4 regions of the Paenibacillus sp. FSL R5-0473 genome follow, and region 1 is predicted to be linked to each of the others. Evidence: a T-box and tRNA genes for the amino acid it is inferred to sense, from the RefSeq annotation. Region 1 holds a T-box; the other regions hold tRNA genes.

Region 1 (4,198 bases):
CCATGGCCAATTTGACGGCTCCTTTGGAACCCGGCATGGAGAATACGGCTGTGCGTCCAATCGTTCCAGCGACGGCTCTGCTCAGGATGGCAGCGGAACCGATATCTTCGGTGTAACTGAGAAAACGGAAGATCTCACCAAAGCCCGGTAGTTCCTTGTCCAGTAGTGAGGATACTGCTTCGTAGGTTGTATCTCGGGGTGCAATCCCTGTCCCGCCGTTAAGCAGCACGGCTTCAATATCATCACGAACAGCTGCATCTTGCAGGATGCTTCGAATGTTCTCCGTTTCATCTGGTGTGATGATGTATTCAACGATCTGATAACCTGCTTCATTCAGAAGCTGGTGCATGAGCTGGCCACTGGTATCCGTGTCTTTGGTTCGTGTGTCAGACACTGTAACAATCATGCACGATACCGTGTCAGGGGCTTCCTGGCGATGTTGTTCCACTGAATTAGTCATGAAACTTCCTCCTTCAATCAACATGTCCTCATAGCATAGACCATCCGTTAGAATCAGGCAATGTACTGGGGAAGAGTTGAACGTTATTGCACAACGAATGCGGGATGGTGTACACTCGCTAGATATAGATAGATCAGGTTACAAGAAGGACAATCAGAGAGGTGTATACGCATGAATGAAACGATTATAAAAGAACAATCCATACCTGTATATATACTGTCAGGTTTTTTGGGGAGTGGCAAAACAACACTGCTTGTTCAGTTGATTGAACATTGGCAACAGCAGGGTTTGCGTCCCGCAGTGGTTATGAATGAGTTGGGCGAAGTCAATCTGGATGGTCAGATTGTGGATTCCACCGTTCCAATGACAGAGATGTTAGGTGGCTGCATCTGTTGTACCGTACGTGGTGACTTGGGATTGCAACTTGCCGATCTCGTTCAGGAGGAATCACCGGATGTGATTATCATTGAAGCAACCGGTGCGGCGAATCCAATGGAGATTCTGGATGCGGTAACGGAGACCTCACTCTACATGCGACTGGAACTGAAAAGTCTCATTACCGTTGTGGATGCAGCACATCTGTCTGGTCTGTATCAGGAGCAGAAGGGGCAGACCTTCAAGCTAATGCAGGAGCAGATTCGTTGTGCGTCTGTGCTTCTCTTGAACAAAACGGATCAGGTGAGTGCACAGGAACTGCAAGATCTGGAGCAGCTTTTGGCAAAATGGAATGGCTTCGCACCTGTAATCCCTACGGTCAAATGTGAGGTGGAGATGGATCTGTTGCTTCGCAGCGGGGCAGACGTACACGTGCGTGATTCAGCTTCTGAAGCAGGTAAGCCGGCTCACCAAGAGCATCATGTGCATACGGAAGCTTGTGGTACACATGGCTGCAATCATGGTCATGAACATACAGATCACACGGTCCAAGACGATGCTACAAATACTGACGCATCCCATAGCCATGTCCATGACCCTGGTCACGAACATTCCGCGCCTCATGCATCACACGAACATGTCATGGTGTATACGCATTATTTCAGTCATCCGGTGAACAGCGAAGCATTTGAACAATTTGTATCTGCTTTGCCACGAGATGTATATCGAGCAAAAGGCATCTTATCGTTTAGTGACACGGCGAGCCGTTTCTGGTTCCAGTATGCCTACCGTGAATCGGATTACATGAAGATCACACCTCAGGGAGAGGTCCCTAATGTTGCTGTGTTTATAGGTGAACATTTTGACCAAACTGTCATTCGTGACCAATTACTGGAATTGGAAGCGATAAAGTAGGTTAGATGATTCAATATTCCTCCGAACTGGGTATTAAGATGCATAGCAAACTTTGCCTGGGGGGTAACTTTAAATGACACAACAACAATATCAACAATGTATCGATGCTTGCCTGGAGTGCATGAATGCATGCAACGTATGTTACATATCGAGTCTGAAAGAATATGATCTGGCGATGTTGCGTGATTGCATTCGTTTGAATCGGGAATGTGCGGAGATCTGCAGTTTTGCTGCACAAGCGATGACACGGGGAAGTGATTTCATTGCTGAAATATGCGAATTGTGTGTGAAAGCTTGTGAAGCTTGCGCCGCTGAGTGTGGCAAACACCACCATGATCACTGCCAAGCATGTGCAGAGGCTTGCCGCAGATGTGCAGAAGCTTGCCGGTTTATGGCAGCAGTGGCGTAAATATTATTTCACTGGAATATATAATTAAAACCGATAATGACCGTTGTCCCCTAAGGGAAGGCAGTGAACATAAGCATCTGAGACGATGTGCCTATGTGTTGCCTTTCAGTAGGGGATTTTTAATGCAGGTTGCCAAGTCTGATCGTGGTATGTATAATGATGGCAATGAATTGAAACGAAGAATATCAATGATCGGGAGAGTAGCCAGATCCATACATGACAGCGAGCCGGGAGAGGTGGAAGCCGGTATGACATGACCTGAGTGAACCGCACCCGTGAGATGGTTATCCGAAAAGAGGTACGTACCCCGATTGGGGATAGGCCATATCTGTCTGAGGGTAACCCGGCTTGCGACCGTTATACGCATCGAGCGGAACAGGTTCTACTGGTATGCATGTTGATGCATATTAAGAGTAAGCTGTTCACCTAGAGTGGTACCGCGGGAACTGTTAAGTCAGCTCTCGTCTCTTATTTAGAGACGAGAGCTTTTTTTGTGTTTATTTTCAGCCAATAATGAATGGATAAGGAGTGTTTGGCATGTTGATGAAGCAGGCTGCGGCCGATATTGCCCCTTTAACGGGATTGAATGAAGAAGAGGTTCTGAGATTATTGGAAGTCCCACCTCAGGCGGAGATGGGGGATGCAGCATTCCCTTGTTTTGCATTAGCGAAGTTATTAAAGAAAGCACCGGCAGTTATTGCAACTGAGCTCGCAACGGGATTGCAGGCATCTGGAATTGAAGCGAATCCCGCCGGGCCGTATGTAAATATCCGTTTTAATCGGGAGAAGCTCGCGCCGAATCTGCTGAAAGAACTGGGGAATGCGGCATTTGGTAAGCTTCAGCTTGGTCAAGGTTCACGTGTTGTGATTGATATGTCTTCCCCTAACATCGCAAAACCCTTCGGAATCGGACATTTGCGTTCTACTGTAATCGGTGCAGCACTGTATCGGTTGTATAACGAAGCGGGTTATACCTCTGTAAGTGTGAATCATCTGGGAGACTGGGGAACCCAGTTTGGCAAGCAGATCGCAGCGTATAAACGGTGGGGCAATGATGAAGCGTTGCAGGCAGACCCGATCCGTACGTCACTGGAACTGTATGTGCGCTTCCACGATGAGGCGGAGAACGATCCTTCTCTGGAGATTGAGGCACGCGACTGGTTCCGCAAGCTGGAGCAAGGGGATGATGAAGCACAGCGGTTATGGGCGTTCTTTGTGGAAGTGAGCATGAAGGAATTCAACCGGATGTATGAACGTCTGAATGTGCAGTTCGACCATACGCTGGGGGAGAGCTTTTACAATGACAAGATGGGTGCAGTGGTTGAAGAACTGAAGGCAAAAGGTTTACTTGAAGAGAGTGATGGAGCACTCGTGGTACGTCTGGAAGATGAGAACATGCCCCCGTGCCTGATTATCAAAAAAGATGGAACAACAATCTATCCTACTCGGGATTTGGCTACGGCAGTCTATCGTCATGAGGTGATGAAGGCAGATCGGTTGTTATACGTGGTCGGAGGCGAGCAGAAGTTACATTTCCGGCAGGTATTTGCGGTCCTATCCCGGATGGGTCATGAATGGTCTGCGAATTGTGAACATATCCCGTTTGGATTAATGCGTTTTGAGGGACGGAAAATGTCTACCCGCCGCGGTAAAGTCGTCTTTTTGCAGGAAGTGTTGGATGAGGCAGTTGCTCGTGCTTTGCAAATTATTCAGGAGAAAAACCCGAATCTGGAGAACCCTCAGAAGGTGGCTGAGGCGGTCGGTGTAGGGGCCATTGTCTTCGGTGATCTGCGTAATAATCGGTTAAACGATGTGGACTTCTCCTTGGAGGATGCGGTGAGTTTTGAAGGAGAGACCGGACCTTATGTGCAGTATACCCATGCCCGGATTCAAAGTGTGCTTGCCAAGGCAGAAGAGGCGATCCCCGTGGAAAATGAAAACCCTCTGCCTAACCCCAGCCTTGCGGATGGTGAGAATAACACAGTAACCACTCTACCCCCTATCGGAGATACCTCATGGGCATTGCTGAAACTGCTTGG
Region 2 (4,198 bases), 3.5 Mb from region 1:
GGAGCAATCCGAAGCTGTGAACCGAAGCCCCAGTAAACGGCGGCCGTAACTATAACGGTCCTAAGGTAGCGAAATTCCTTGTCAGGTAAATTCTGACCCGCACGAATGGCGTAACGACTTGGGCGCTGTCTCAACGAGAGATCCGGTGAAATTTTAATACCTGTGAAGATGCAGGTTACCCGCGACAAGACGGAAAGACCCCATGGAGCTTTACTGCAGCTTGATATTGAATTTGGGTACGATCTGTACAGGATAGGTGGGAGCCTTTGAAACGTGAGCGCCAGCTTGCGTGGAGGCAACGTTGGGATACCACCCTGATCGTATCTAGGTTCTAACCTGGTACCGTAATCCGGTGCGGGGACAGTGTCAGGTGGGCAGTTTGACTGGGGCGGTCGCCTCCTAAAGAGTAACGGAGGCGCCCAAAGGTTCCCTCAGAATGGTTGGAAATCATTCGAAGAGTGCAAAGGCATAAGGGAGCTTGACTGCGAGACCTACAAGTCGAGCAGGGACGAAAGTCGGGCTTAGTGATCCGGTGGTACCGCATGGAAGGGCCATCGCTCAACGGATAAAAGCTACCCTGGGGATAACAGGCTTATCTCCCCCAAGAGTCCACATCGACGGGGAGGTTTGGCACCTCGATGTCGGCTCATCGCATCCTGGGGCTGAAGTAGGTCCCAAGGGTTGGGCTGTTCGCCCATTAAAGCGGTACGCGAGCTGGGTTCAGAACGTCGTGAGACAGTTCGGTCCCTATCTGTCGTGGGCGTAGGAAATTTGAGAGGAGCTGTCCTTAGTACGAGAGGACCGGGATGGACGTACCGCTGGTGTACCAGTTGTTCCGCCAGGAGCACCGCTGGGTAGCTATGTACGGACGGGATAAACGCTGAAAGCATCTAAGCGTGAAGCCCCCCTCAAGATGAGATTTCCCAGTATGTAAGACCCCTTGAAGACGACGAGGTAGATAGGCTGGGGGTGGAAGTGCAGCAATGCATGGAGCTGACCAGTACTAATCGGTCGAGGGCTTATCCAATAGCAAGTTGTAATTCGCGTGTTTCGTTTCGAATCTAGTTTTCAGAGAACGATCTCTGAATGTAAGCTAAGCTATGCGTTTGGTGGCGATGGCGGAGGGGTTCCACACGTACCCATCCCGAACACGACCGTTAAGCCCTCTAGCGCCGATGGTACTTGGACCGCAGGGTCCTGGGAGAGTAGGACGCCGCCAAGCGAACTCTTTCATCATACATAGAAAACAGGCTCTGCATGTGGACGTTGTACGATGAATTGCATTTGCCCTGCAAATGCATATATTCCCTGATAGCTCAGTTGGTAGAGCACTCGACTGTTAATCGAGTTGTCACAGGTTCGAGCCCTGTTCGGGGAGCCATTTGCTCTCATAGCTCAGTAGGTAGAGTGCATCCATGGTAAGGATGAGGTCACCGGTTCGATCCCGGTTGAGAGCTTTGGAAATGGGGCCCGTTGGTCAAGGGGTTAAGACACCTCCCTTTCACGGAGGTAACAGGGGTTCGAATCCCCTACGGGTCATATAGTTGGAGGCTTAGCTCAGCTGGGAGAGCATCTGCCTTACAAGCAGAGGGTCGGGGGTTCGATCCCCTCAGCCTCCACCATATTTTTATTGGGGATTAGCCAAGCGGTAAGGCAACGGACTTTGACTCCGTCATGCATAGGTTCAAATCCTATATCCCCAGCCATTTTAGTATGAGTCATTAGCTCAGTTGGTAGAGCACCTGACTTTTAATCAGGGTGTCGAAGGTTCGAGCCCTTCATGACTCACCATCATATGCGCGTGTGGCGGAATTGGCAGACGCACTAGACTTAGGATCTAGCGTCTTTGACGTGGGGGTTCAAGTCCCTCCACGCGCATCCTTTATTTGCGGAAGTGGCTCAGCGGTAGAGCATCGCCTTGCCAAGGCGAGGGTCGCGGGTTCGATTCCCGTCTTCCGCTCCAATATTTTTGCGCCCTTAGCTCAGCTGGATAGAGCGTTTGACTACGAATCAAAAGGCCGGGAGTTCGAATCTCTCAGGGCGCGCCATTATTTTTTTAGTATCGGGATGTAGCTCAGCTTGGTAGAGCACCTGGTTTGGGACCAGGGGGTCGCATGTTCAAATCGTGTCATCCCGATTTTTGTTTACGCGGGTGTAGTTCAATGGTAGAACTTTAGCCTTCCAAGCTAATAGCGTGGGTTCGATTCCCATCACCCGCTTACAGAATGTAATGAAAGAGCCTTTGCAGATGCAGAGGCTTTTTTATTTTATTTAACGAAATAATCAGCAGTTATTTTATATAATAATTTATGTAAAGTATAATACAGGTTTATTTAAAAAAAGAGCCAAGACCCCTTTACTATCCAAATAGGGAGGTCTTGGCTCTTCTGTTTATCTTTGTGGATGAGCTGCCTCTAAGACGCAGCAGCTATTGTATAGTGAAGAGCGCACAATTTAACGTTCGTTATGGTCCGTTACTCTTTTACGCATGCCAGCTAATCCAAGCAGTCCCAACAAACCAAGCCAGCCCCAATCCATGCCGTTGTCACGGTCGGTTGTTGTGGCGTTTGCCCGAACATTGTTGGTACGATAGTCACCATTGTTGCGGTAGTTTCCATCCATGTTCATATTCATGTTGGAATTAGTGTTTGTGCGGTCCATGTAGTTGGTGTCCTGATAAGACCGGACACGTGAGCCGGTTGTATCCATTCCTTTGGACATATGACCATCAGCAGCAGCAGGGCCAGCCATCGCGGCCACCAGAAGCACGGAAGCAATAATTGTTGTACCTTTCTTCATCATGTGGATTCCTCCTTTTTAGTAAGAGCTACAGATTAATCTGCCCAAGAAGACAAGTACAATATGTAGAAATAGTCTGTTAAGATATACCTTTGAGTCCAATTGAATAACAACATACATAAGAAACTTGCCTAGTAAGCAGACTGTAGTGGGAAGAAAATTATAATTACATCTTTAATTTATTGCGTCACTGTGGTAAAGTATACAAAAGCTTGCTTTGCCGGTCATGTTTCTTTGTATATCATCTGTTCTCAAACAATGAAATTATGCGGTTTAACCTTAATATCAGGTACATCGGATCATATCTAAAAGAACTGTATATTTATGAGTTTTTAAGAATAGGTATGAGACTTTTGATTTATCTAAAGTACGTGAAAAAGGTATCATGCGACAGTATATGACCATTAATTGAAGCAGAACAAGAAAATGAATAAAAAAGCGTGTTTTTGTGCTGTAAATCGGGGATAATCCCCATTTTTTCTAGTAGAAAAATAAAGATTTTCGTACCATTTTATTGTATGATGTTATGAAGGTGTCAAATTTACGTGTACGAATGGAACGATCAGATGGGAGGATAAGCATGACTGAAACTATGGTAACCGCCAGCAAAAGCCAATCCAACAACCTGCTTCGGCGAGACGTGCGGTTCCTGGGCAATATACTCGGAGAAGTTCTTGTCCATCAAGGCGGCACGGAGCTTCTAGATATCGTTGAGAAGATTCGGGAAACGAGCAAATCGTTACGTGCAGAATTTCTGCCAGAACTCTATGCAGAGTTCAAAACGATGATCCAGGAATTAGACTCGGACAATCGTCACCAGGTTATTCGGGCTTTCGCTATTTATTTTCAATTAGTTAATATTGCTGAACAAAACCATCGGATCCGGCGTAAACGGGATTATGAACGTTCTGCTGGGGACGCTGTGCAGCCAGGATCGATTGAGAAAGCAGTACAGGATCTTAAGGAACGTGGACTGTCTCATACAGAGGTGGAAGAGATTCTCGACGATTTGTCGTTGGAACTCGTTATGACAGCTCACCCAACCGAAGCTATGCGCCGGGTTATTCTGGACATCCATAAACGGATATCCGAAGATGTCATGTCACTTGATAATCCTACGCTGACGTTGCGTGAACGTGAACAGTTGCGTGAGAAGCTGCTGAATGAGGTTATTACACTCTGGCAGACAGATGAACTTCGCGACCGCAAACCGACTGTACTTGATGAAGTGCGGAACGGGATGTATTACTTTCATGAAACGTTGTTCCACGTACTTCCGGATGTATATCAGGAGCTGGAACGCTGCCTGAACAAATTTTATCCTGACCATGACTGGCATGTGCCGACGTATTTGCGGTTCGGTTCCTGGATCGGTGGAGACCGGGATGGAAATCCTTCG
Region 3 (4,198 bases), 2.8 Mb from region 1:
CCAGGCTGAACCACTTCCCGACTCTTCCGATGGAGGAGCGAACAACCCTGTTGCATACGCTGCCGCGCCAAAACTATCCAGCTTATCCTTGAGATCCAGAATCATGCGTTGTGCAGTCTTCTTGCCGATGCCTGGCAATTTGGTCAAGAACGTAAGATTCTCCTGATAAATCGCCGTAACCACATGTTCTGGTGTACCTCCAGCGAGTATGCCCAGAGCAACTTTTGGACCAATACCGGATACTTCAATCAGTTTACGGAACAAACGCTGCTCATCCCGTGTAACAAATCCAAACAGCAACATCGCATCCTCACGCACATGATGGTGAGTGTACACGGTAATTTCGCCTTCTTGCTTCGCAAACGCAAATGGATTTGGACAGAATACGCGATACCCTACACCATGAACATCCAGCACAATATAATCATTCTCTACATGAATGAACTGTCCTCTTAGAAAATCAATCATTTTCGCAATACCTCATTCAACTTGGAATTTAATGTATAAGAGTGTGCATGGCACACGGCTACAGCCAATGCATCCGCTACGTCATCTGGTTTAGGAATGACCTGAAGACGCAAAAACATTTTGACCATCTCCTGTACTTGCTTCTTCTCTGCTTTACCGTACCCCACAACAGCCTGCTTGATCTGCATTGGCGTATACTCTGCAATAGGCAAACCCTTCTGTGCGGCAGCGAGTACCATAACGCCTCTCGCCTGACTGACAGACATTGCTGTTGTAACGTTCCGATTGAAAAAAAGTTTCTCCAGCGCTACTGCGTCCGGTTTGTATTTATCAATCAATTGCACCATACCTTCATATACATGAAGCAACCGTTCCTCTTCAGGGGTATGAGCTTCCGTCTGAATACATCCATATTGTACGGGTACCACCTTACTGCCGATTTTATCCACAAAACCAAAACCAACAATCGCAATCCCCGGGTCAATTCCCAAAAAACGCAAAACCATCTCTCCCTCACAAAAGCGAACATATGTATCGTTCATTTCATTATAACAAAAGATAGACCCTGCGGCAGGAAAAACTTTGTCTAACTGATTACTCGTCTTTATTCGCGGATTTTTTACATGTTTATTCGTATTTTCATGTATTTCAGTTCAAACGACAAAAAGGACATCTCTTCGATGTCCTTCACCACATTCCACGTATTTTAGATTCAATCGCTTGGTTACGTAAACCACCAATGTTATTGCTATTGCCAGCATCGTTTCAGTACTTCACAATTTTAATACCGTAGGTGAAGACGTTTGGATTACCCGCCATTACGGATTAAATGATGGTCTTCATCCACGGCATAGTCACTGAACGTAGAGATTACGCTATCATATTCATCCTTGTCCTGAATCCGAATACCCTGCTGCAATTGCTCGAGCACCCCTTCAGGCAAAGAACTTTCCAACGTCCCAACATCCAATTGAAAGAATGTACGAATAACCTTCTCTTCTGCAGGCTTACCCTCGTACAAATTAAGGTTCCCTACAGCATCTATGCTGATATAAGCCTGCTGTTTACAAAGCGGTGAAAGGTCATCTACACGTTGCTTCAGATGCAACTCATCTGATGTTCCAACGGTAGCATCCCATTCCGGATGTTGAGCCAGCAGCATCTTCAACTGTGGTCTAGCCATCTTGCCTAACTGCTCTGTTTCCACTCCACAGATGTACTTTGTCTCCAAAACCACACTTGTTAAATGATCCGGATCAGAATCAAGTTGCTCTACTAACGCCTGAATCTCCTGTTCTGATCTTGTTTCCTGCGTAACAGGGCCCATCACACTGGTTGCCTCACTAAAATTAGTTGTCAGCAAACGCTCTATCGCCGATGAGATAGACAACCCGCTGTAAGCCAATATCGTAACTGCAAGCAGAGCCGCCGTCATCCATACTGTTCGTTTCCACCTTCGCCAGCGTCTCTTGAATTGTTTTCTGAAGTTAAACGTGTTCACATGAACCCCTTCTATCACTTTTTAAACCTATTGTGACCTAAAGATTGAGGCTTTATGCACAATTAACTTGTAGTCTGAAGAAGGAACACACATGTGTTAGCTTAGAGAATTTGTCATAGTTAATATCGAACCTGCATTTATAGAATTTTATATAGATAAATATAAAAAAACACTATCTATAATTAGATAGTGTTTTTAGAGATCGGGATGACACGATTTGAACATGCGACCCCCTGGTCCCAAACCAGGTGCTCTACCAAGCTGAGCTACATCCCGTTATATATACCGGCGAGAGGACTCGAACCTCCACGGTTTCCCACTCGATTTTGAGTCGAGCGCGTCTGCCATTCCGCCACGCCGGCAAATTTGAAGTTATAATGGCGCGCCCTGAGAGATTCGAACTCCCGGCCTTTTGATTCGTAGTCAAACGCTCTATCCAGCTGAGCTAAGGGCGCAAATATTGGAGCGGAAGACGGGAATCGAACCCGCGACCCTCGCCTTGGCAAGGCGATGCTCTACCGCTGAGCCACTTCCGCACACGGTATTATTAATATAAAAAATGGCGGAACCGACGGGATTCGAACCCGCGATCTCCTGCGTGACAGGCAGGCATGTTAGGCCAACTACACCACGGTTCCAGATCACTTTCTCAAAGGAAAGTATAATTGCGGGGGCAGGATTTGAACCTGCGGCCTTCGGGTTATGAGCCCGACGAGCTACCGGGCTGCTCCACCCCGCGTCGTTATAAAGTTTATATGGTGGAGGCTGAGGGGATCGAACCCCCGACCCTCTGCTTGTAAGGCAGATGCTCTCCCAGCTGAGCTAAGCCTCCAACTATATGACCCGTAGGGGATTCGAACCCCTGTTACCTCCGTGAAAGGGAGGTGTCTTAACCCCTTGACCAACGGGCCTTAATGGCTCCCCGAACAGGGCTCGAACCTGTGACAACTCGATTAACAGTCGAGTGCTCTACCAACTGAGCTATCAGGGAATATATGCATTTGCAGTGCAAATGCAATTCATCGTACAACATCAACATGCAGAGCCTGTTTTCTATGTATGATGAAAGAGTTCGCTTGGCGGCGTCCTACTCTCCCAGGACCCTGCGGTCCAAGTACCATCGGCGCTAGAGGGCTTAACGGTCGTGTTCGGGATGGGTACGTGTGGAACCCCTCCGCCATCGCCACCAAACGCGTAGCTTACATTTCAGAGTTGTTCTCTGAAAACTAGATTCGAAACGAAACATGCGAATTACAACTTGCTATTGGATAAGCCCTCGACCGATTAGTACTGGTCAGCTCCATGCATTGCTGCACTTCCACCCCCAGCCTATCTACCTCGTCGTCTTCAAGGGGTCTTACATACTGGGAAATCTCATCTTGAGGGGGGCTTCACGCTTAGATGCTTTCAGCGTTTATCCCGTCCGTACATAGCTACCCAGCGGTGCTCCTGGCGGAACAACTGGTACACCAGCGGTACGTCCATCCCGGTCCTCTCGTACTAAGGACAGCTCCTCTCAAATTTCCTACGCCCACGACAGATAGGGACCGAACTGTCTCACGACGTTCTGAACCCAGCTCGCGTACCGCTTTAATGGGCGAACAGCCCAACCCTTGGGACCTACTTCAGCCCCAGGATGCGATGAGCCGACATCGAGGTGCCAAACCTCCCCGTCGATGTGGACTCTTGGGGGAGATAAGCCTGTTATCCCCAGGGTAGCTTTTATCCGTTGAGCGATGGCCCTTCCATGCGGTACCACCGGATCACTAAGCCCGACTTTCGTCCCTGCTCGACTTGTAGGTCTCGCAGTCAAGCTCCCTTATGCCTTTGCACTCTTCGAATGATTTCCAACCATTCTGAGGGAACCTTTGGGCGCCTCCGTTACTCTTTAGGAGGCGACCGCCCCAGTCAAACTGCCCACCTGACACTGTCCCCGCACCGGATTACGGTACCAGGTTAGAACCTAGATACGATCAGGGTGGTATCCCAACGTTGCCTCCACGCAAGCTGGCGCTCACGTTTCAAAGGCTCCCACCTATCCTGTACAGATCGTACCCAAATTCAATATCAAGCTGCAGTAAAGCTCCATGGGGTCTTTCCGTCTTGTCGCGGGTAACCTGCATCTTCACAGGTATTAAAATTTCACCGGATCTCTCGTTGAGACAGCGCCCAAGTCGTTACGCCATTCGTGCGGGTCAGAATTTACCTGACAAGGAATTTCGCTACCTT
Region 4 (4,198 bases), 2.2 Mb from region 1:
AATAAAGACCAAGTAACTGAATCTCAGAAGGTTGCAGCCGATATCACCAAGACCAAACCTACAGCTGCATTCCTGCGCCTGGAAGAGAAGGATATGCGTTTGTTCTTCTCTTCCATTCCATCCACGCCATTCCCAGCTTCCAGTTATGTAGGAGCGGGTTATGAGGTTGGATTCACTCCCGATGCTCTCGTTACCAAACTCGAGGCAGAGAACCCGGATCGGATGAATGCCAGTATCTCGGTAGAACTTTTGCCTGAAATCAAAGCAGACTATCTGTTTATCGTGTCCATTAGCTCAGATGGGTCAGCTGAAGCGTTGCAAAAAACAAAAGATGAACTCAATGAAATCCAGCAACTCCAAGTATGGAAAAGCCTACCCGCTGTCCAAAATGGTCATGTCTATGTCCTCAATGCTAAGAAATGGCTCATTGACGGCCCCATTGCCGAATCGCTCAAACGTAATGAAATGCTCGAAGTTCTTGGGCTACCTGCTCCATAATAGTCAATATACCTCTGTTTCATCCACAACAAACAAAAGGAGATTCACCGGATTTTCGGTGGATCTCCTTTTGTTTTAATATTTCAAATGGCCTCATTCAGTTCTGTTTCATGAAAAATCATTCTACATGCTTAACAGCTAAATGTATTTCATGTACACCTTTCTCATCCTGCAATTAATTAGGGATAGGTAATCATCAAAATCATATATAACTTTCCGGCTTTTAATATATTTTGAAATTTTGGGCTGTTTCAATCCCAAGTGCACTCTGGATAAACGTATTAGCCACTTTCTCTACAGGTACAGGATTAAATCCAATAAAGAAATCCTTATATTTTTCCGCAGACTCTACAAACAGATTAGGACTAACCGAATTCAAACGAATGCCTCTTGGTAACTCAAACGCTGCCGCTTTGGCAAACGAATCAATAGCCCCATTGACCATAGCACTTGATGCACCTTGCTCAATAGGGTGGTCTTGTATAATGCCACTGACCAGCGTGAAACTCCCCTTGTCGTTAATATAGTGCTGTCCAATCAATACGATATTGACCTGTCCAAGCAGTTTACCCTGCACACTAATCATATTGTTCTCAGGTGTCAGTTCTTCGAGTTTCGCATAATGGGTCTGGCCCGCCGCCACAATGACGTAATCAATATTTCTCACCGTTTCGAAGAGGGTAGTGATACTCTCTGTCGAGGTCATATCCACCTGAACATCCCCGGATTGTCTACCTGCTGTAATAACCTCAACCGAATAATCTCTCAGTTTCGCAACAACAGCTTTACCTAGCGTTCCGTTTCCACCAATGACCAGAGCTCTTTTCATTACTGTTTGTCCTCCTTTATAAATAAATGCGGTTAATCAGATACGAATTGTTCTATTTATTTAAACAAAGATTCCATCCTTAATCAAATGACAATTGACCCTATTTTAAATAGAATACCCATATTCTTTTTAACACAAAAAAAAGCCCTTGCTATAAGCAAAGGCTCTTCTATATGTTACTAGGAAGCGGGTGATGGGAATCGAACCCACGCTATTAGCTTGGAAGGCTAAAGTTCTACCATTGAACTACACCCGCAAATAAAAAAAATCGGGATGACACGATTTGAACATGCGACCCCCTGGTCCCAAACCAGGTGCTCTACCAAGCTGAGCTACATCCCGATACTTATGAGAATAATGGCGCGCCCTGAGAGATTCGAACTCCCGGCCTTTTGATTCGTAGTCAAACGCTCTATCCAGCTGAGCTAAGGGCGCAAATATTGGAGCGGAAGACGGGAATCGAACCCGCGACCCTCGCCTTGGCAAGGCGATGCTCTACCGCTGAGCCACTTCCGCAAAACATATGGTGCGGTCGAGAGGACTCGAACCTCCACGGGGGTTAGCCCACACGGACCTGAACCGTGCGCGTCTGCCAATTCCGCCACGACCGCAAAATATAATGGTGAGTCATGAAGGGCTCGAACCTTCGACACCCTGATTAAAAGTCAGGTGCTCTACCAACTGAGCTAATGACTCGTAATGAAATGGCTGGGGATATAGGATTTGAACCTATGCATGACGGAGTCAAAGTCCGTTGCCTTACCGCTTGGCTAATCCCCATTAAAAAATCATGGGGCGATCGAGGGGAATTGAACCCCCGAATGCCGGATCCACAAACCGGTGCGTTAACCACTTCGCCACGACCGCCATAGAGTAAGCCATTCATCCACTAAGAGAATCTTAGTATTAACAATTTTACTTGTAATATACATTCTATCACAAATTCAGATGTAAATACTAAAAATGGTGCCGGCGAGAGGACTTGAACCCCCAACCTACTGATTACAAGTCAGTTGCTCTACCAGTTGAGCTACACCGGCACGGTGTATATTTAATTAAAAAATGGCGGAACCGACGGGATTCGAACCCGCGATCTCCTGCGTGACAGGCAGGCATGTTAGGCCAACTACACCACGGTTCCAGATCACTTTCTCAAAGGAAAGTATAATTGCGGGGGCAGGATTTGAACCTGCGGCCTTCGGGTTATGAGCCCGACGAGCTACCGGGCTGCTCCACCCCGCGTCGTTATAAAGTTTATATGGTGGAGGCTGAGGGGATCGAACCCCCGACCCTCTGCTTGTAAGGCAGATGCTCTCCCAGCTGAGCTAAGCCTCCATATTATGACCCGTAGGGGATTCGAACCCCTGTTACCTCCGTGAAAGGGAGGTGTCTTAACCCCTTGACCAACGGGCCTTGCTAAAAAAAATCTGGCGGAGAGAGAGGGATTCGAACCCTCGAGACGCTTGTGACGCCTACACGATTTCCAATCGTGCTCCTTCGGCCAGCTCGGACACCTCTCCATATGGCTCCCCGAACAGGGCTCGAACCTGTGACAACTCGATTAACAGTCGAGTGCTCTACCAACTGAGCTATCAGGGAATGGTGGAGCCAAGCGGGATCGAACCGCTGACCTCCTGCTTGCAAGGCAGGCGCTCTCCCAGCTGAGCTATGGCCCCATACACTGTGTATTTCTTGTTGTGGTCTTGCTATGGGCCCTGGTGGACTCGAACCACCGGCCTCACCCTTATCAGAGGTGCGCTCTAACCAACTGAGCTAAGGGCCCTAATATATATCCCTTATTCCTTGGCAAGGGGGGCAAAAAAAATACCCCAAAGGGAAATCGCTTGGCGGCGTCCTACTCTCCCAGGACCCTGCGGTCCAAGTACCATCGGCGCTAGAGGGCTTAACGGTCGTGTTCGGGATGGGTACGTGTGGAACCCCTCCGCCATCGCCACCAAACGCATAGCTTAGCTTACATTCAGAGATCGTTCTCTGAAAACTAGATTCGAAACGAAACATGCGAATGACAACTTGCTATTGGATAAGCCCTCGACCGATTAGTACTGGTCAGCTCCATGCATTGCTGCACTTCCACCCCCAGCCTATCTACCTCGTCGTCTTCAAGGGGTCTTACATACTGGGAAATCTCATCTTGAGGGGGGCTTCACGCTTAGATGCTTTCAGCGTTTATCCCGTCCGTACATAGCTACCCAGCGGTGCTCCTGGCGGAACAACTGGTACACCAGCGGTACGTCCATCCCGGTCCTCTCGTACTAAGGACAGCTCCTCTCAAATTTCCTACGCCCACGACAGATAGGGACCGAACTGTCTCACGACGTTCTGAACCCAGCTCGCGTACCGCTTTAATGGGCGAACAGCCCAACCCTTGGGACCTACTTCAGCCCCAGGATGCGATGAGCCGACATCGAGGTGCCAAACCTCCCCGTCGATGTGGACTCTTGGGGGAGATAAGCCTGTTATCCCCAGGGTAGCTTTTATCCGTTGAGCGATGGCCCTTCCATGCGGTACCACCGGATCACTAAGCCCGACTTTCGTCCCTGCTCGACTTGTAGGTCTCGCAGTCAAGCTCCCTTATGCCTTTGCACTCTTCGAATGATTTCCAACCATTCTGAGGGAACCTTTGGGCGCCTCCGTTACTCTTTAGGAGGCGACCGCCCCAGTCAAACTGCCCACCTGACACTGTCCCCGCACCGGATTACGGTACCAGGTTAGAACCTAGATACGATCAGGGTGGTATCCCAACGTTGCCTCCACGCAAGCTGGCGCTCACGTTTCAAAGGCTCCCACCTATCCTGTACAGATCGTACCCAAATTCAATATCAAGCTGCAGTAAAGCTCCATGGGGTCTTT

What was found. A T-box is a leader RNA that pairs with one kind of tRNA and senses whether it is charged. The one in region 1 lies ahead of argS (arginine--tRNA ligase), so its partner is inferred to be a tRNA-Arg.
Region 2: it encodes a tRNA-Arg, which carries the amino acid that the T-box ahead of argS (arginine--tRNA ligase) is inferred to sense. The anticodon was not compared.
Region 3: it encodes a tRNA-Arg, which carries the amino acid that the T-box ahead of argS (arginine--tRNA ligase) is inferred to sense. The anticodon was not compared.
Region 4: it encodes a tRNA-Arg, which carries the amino acid that the T-box ahead of argS (arginine--tRNA ligase) is inferred to sense. The anticodon was not compared.

Annotation. Positions count from the first base shown of each region.
Region 1 is NZ_JBBORL010000001.1:3,311,267-3,315,464, reverse strand. It holds gene MKY28_RS14345 (MogA/MoaB family molybdenum cofactor biosynthesis protein) at 1-460, opposite strand, end outside; gene MKY28_RS14340 (CobW family GTP-binding protein) at 632-1,750, shown strand; gene MKY28_RS14335 (four-helix bundle copper-binding protein) at 1,824-2,159, shown strand; T-box leader at 2,339-2,631, shown strand; gene argS (arginine--tRNA ligase) at 2,697-4,198, shown strand, end outside.
Region 2 is NZ_JBBORL010000001.1:6,818,450-6,822,647, forward strand. It holds rRNA gene MKY28_RS29895 (23S ribosomal RNA) at 1-1,027, shown strand, start outside; rRNA gene rrf (5S ribosomal RNA) at 1,106-1,222, shown strand; tRNA gene MKY28_RS29905 (tRNA-Asn) at 1,306-1,381, shown strand; tRNA gene MKY28_RS29910 (tRNA-Thr) at 1,385-1,457, shown strand; tRNA gene MKY28_RS29915 (tRNA-Glu) at 1,468-1,539, shown strand; tRNA gene MKY28_RS29920 (tRNA-Val) at 1,547-1,622, shown strand; tRNA gene MKY28_RS29925 (tRNA-Gln) at 1,632-1,706, shown strand; tRNA gene MKY28_RS29930 (tRNA-Lys) at 1,716-1,791, shown strand; tRNA gene MKY28_RS29935 (tRNA-Leu) at 1,798-1,878, shown strand; tRNA gene MKY28_RS29940 (tRNA-Gly) at 1,889-1,963, shown strand; tRNA gene MKY28_RS29945 (tRNA-Arg) at 1,972-2,048, shown strand; tRNA gene MKY28_RS29950 (tRNA-Pro) at 2,064-2,137, shown strand; tRNA gene MKY28_RS29955 (tRNA-Gly) at 2,149-2,219, shown strand; gene MKY28_RS29960 (WGxxGxxG family protein) at 2,455-2,802, opposite strand; gene ppc (phosphoenolpyruvate carboxylase) at 3,380-4,198, shown strand, end outside.
Region 3 is NZ_JBBORL010000001.1:521,975-526,172, reverse strand. It holds gene ruvA (Holliday junction branch migration protein RuvA) at 1-468, opposite strand, end outside; gene ruvC (crossover junction endodeoxyribonuclease RuvC) at 465-968, opposite strand; gene MKY28_RS02455 (BofC C-terminal domain-containing protein) at 1,277-1,969, opposite strand; tRNA gene MKY28_RS02450 (tRNA-Pro) at 2,172-2,245, opposite strand; tRNA gene MKY28_RS02445 (tRNA-Leu) at 2,253-2,331, opposite strand; tRNA gene MKY28_RS02440 (tRNA-Arg) at 2,348-2,424, opposite strand; tRNA gene MKY28_RS02435 (tRNA-Gly) at 2,431-2,505, opposite strand; tRNA gene MKY28_RS02430 (tRNA-Asp) at 2,530-2,607, opposite strand; tRNA gene MKY28_RS02425 (tRNA-Met) at 2,635-2,708, opposite strand; tRNA gene MKY28_RS02420 (tRNA-Val) at 2,726-2,801, opposite strand; tRNA gene MKY28_RS02415 (tRNA-Glu) at 2,809-2,880, opposite strand; tRNA gene MKY28_RS02410 (tRNA-Asn) at 2,885-2,960, opposite strand; rRNA gene rrf (5S ribosomal RNA) at 3,044-3,160, opposite strand; rRNA gene MKY28_RS02400 (23S ribosomal RNA) at 3,234-4,198, opposite strand, start outside.
Region 4 is NZ_JBBORL010000001.1:5,560,184-5,564,381, forward strand. It holds gene MKY28_RS24355 (ABC transporter substrate-binding protein) at 1-498, shown strand, start outside; gene MKY28_RS24360 (short chain dehydrogenase) at 722-1,327, opposite strand; tRNA gene MKY28_RS24365 (tRNA-Gly) at 1,513-1,583, opposite strand; tRNA gene MKY28_RS24370 (tRNA-Pro) at 1,596-1,669, opposite strand; tRNA gene MKY28_RS24375 (tRNA-Arg) at 1,686-1,762, opposite strand; tRNA gene MKY28_RS24380 (tRNA-Gly) at 1,769-1,843, opposite strand; tRNA gene MKY28_RS24385 (tRNA-Leu) at 1,852-1,938, opposite strand; tRNA gene MKY28_RS24390 (tRNA-Lys) at 1,948-2,023, opposite strand; tRNA gene MKY28_RS24395 (tRNA-Gln) at 2,033-2,107, opposite strand; tRNA gene MKY28_RS24400 (tRNA-His) at 2,119-2,194, opposite strand; tRNA gene MKY28_RS24405 (tRNA-Thr) at 2,292-2,367, opposite strand; tRNA gene MKY28_RS24410 (tRNA-Asp) at 2,391-2,468, opposite strand; tRNA gene MKY28_RS24415 (tRNA-Met) at 2,496-2,569, opposite strand; tRNA gene MKY28_RS24420 (tRNA-Val) at 2,587-2,662, opposite strand; tRNA gene MKY28_RS24425 (tRNA-Glu) at 2,669-2,740, opposite strand; tRNA gene MKY28_RS24430 (tRNA-Ser) at 2,756-2,847, opposite strand; tRNA gene MKY28_RS24435 (tRNA-Asn) at 2,851-2,926, opposite strand; tRNA gene MKY28_RS24440 (tRNA-Ala) at 2,928-3,003, opposite strand; tRNA gene MKY28_RS24445 (tRNA-Ile) at 3,037-3,110, opposite strand; rRNA gene rrf (5S ribosomal RNA) at 3,170-3,286, opposite strand; rRNA gene MKY28_RS24455 (23S ribosomal RNA) at 3,365-4,198, opposite strand, start outside.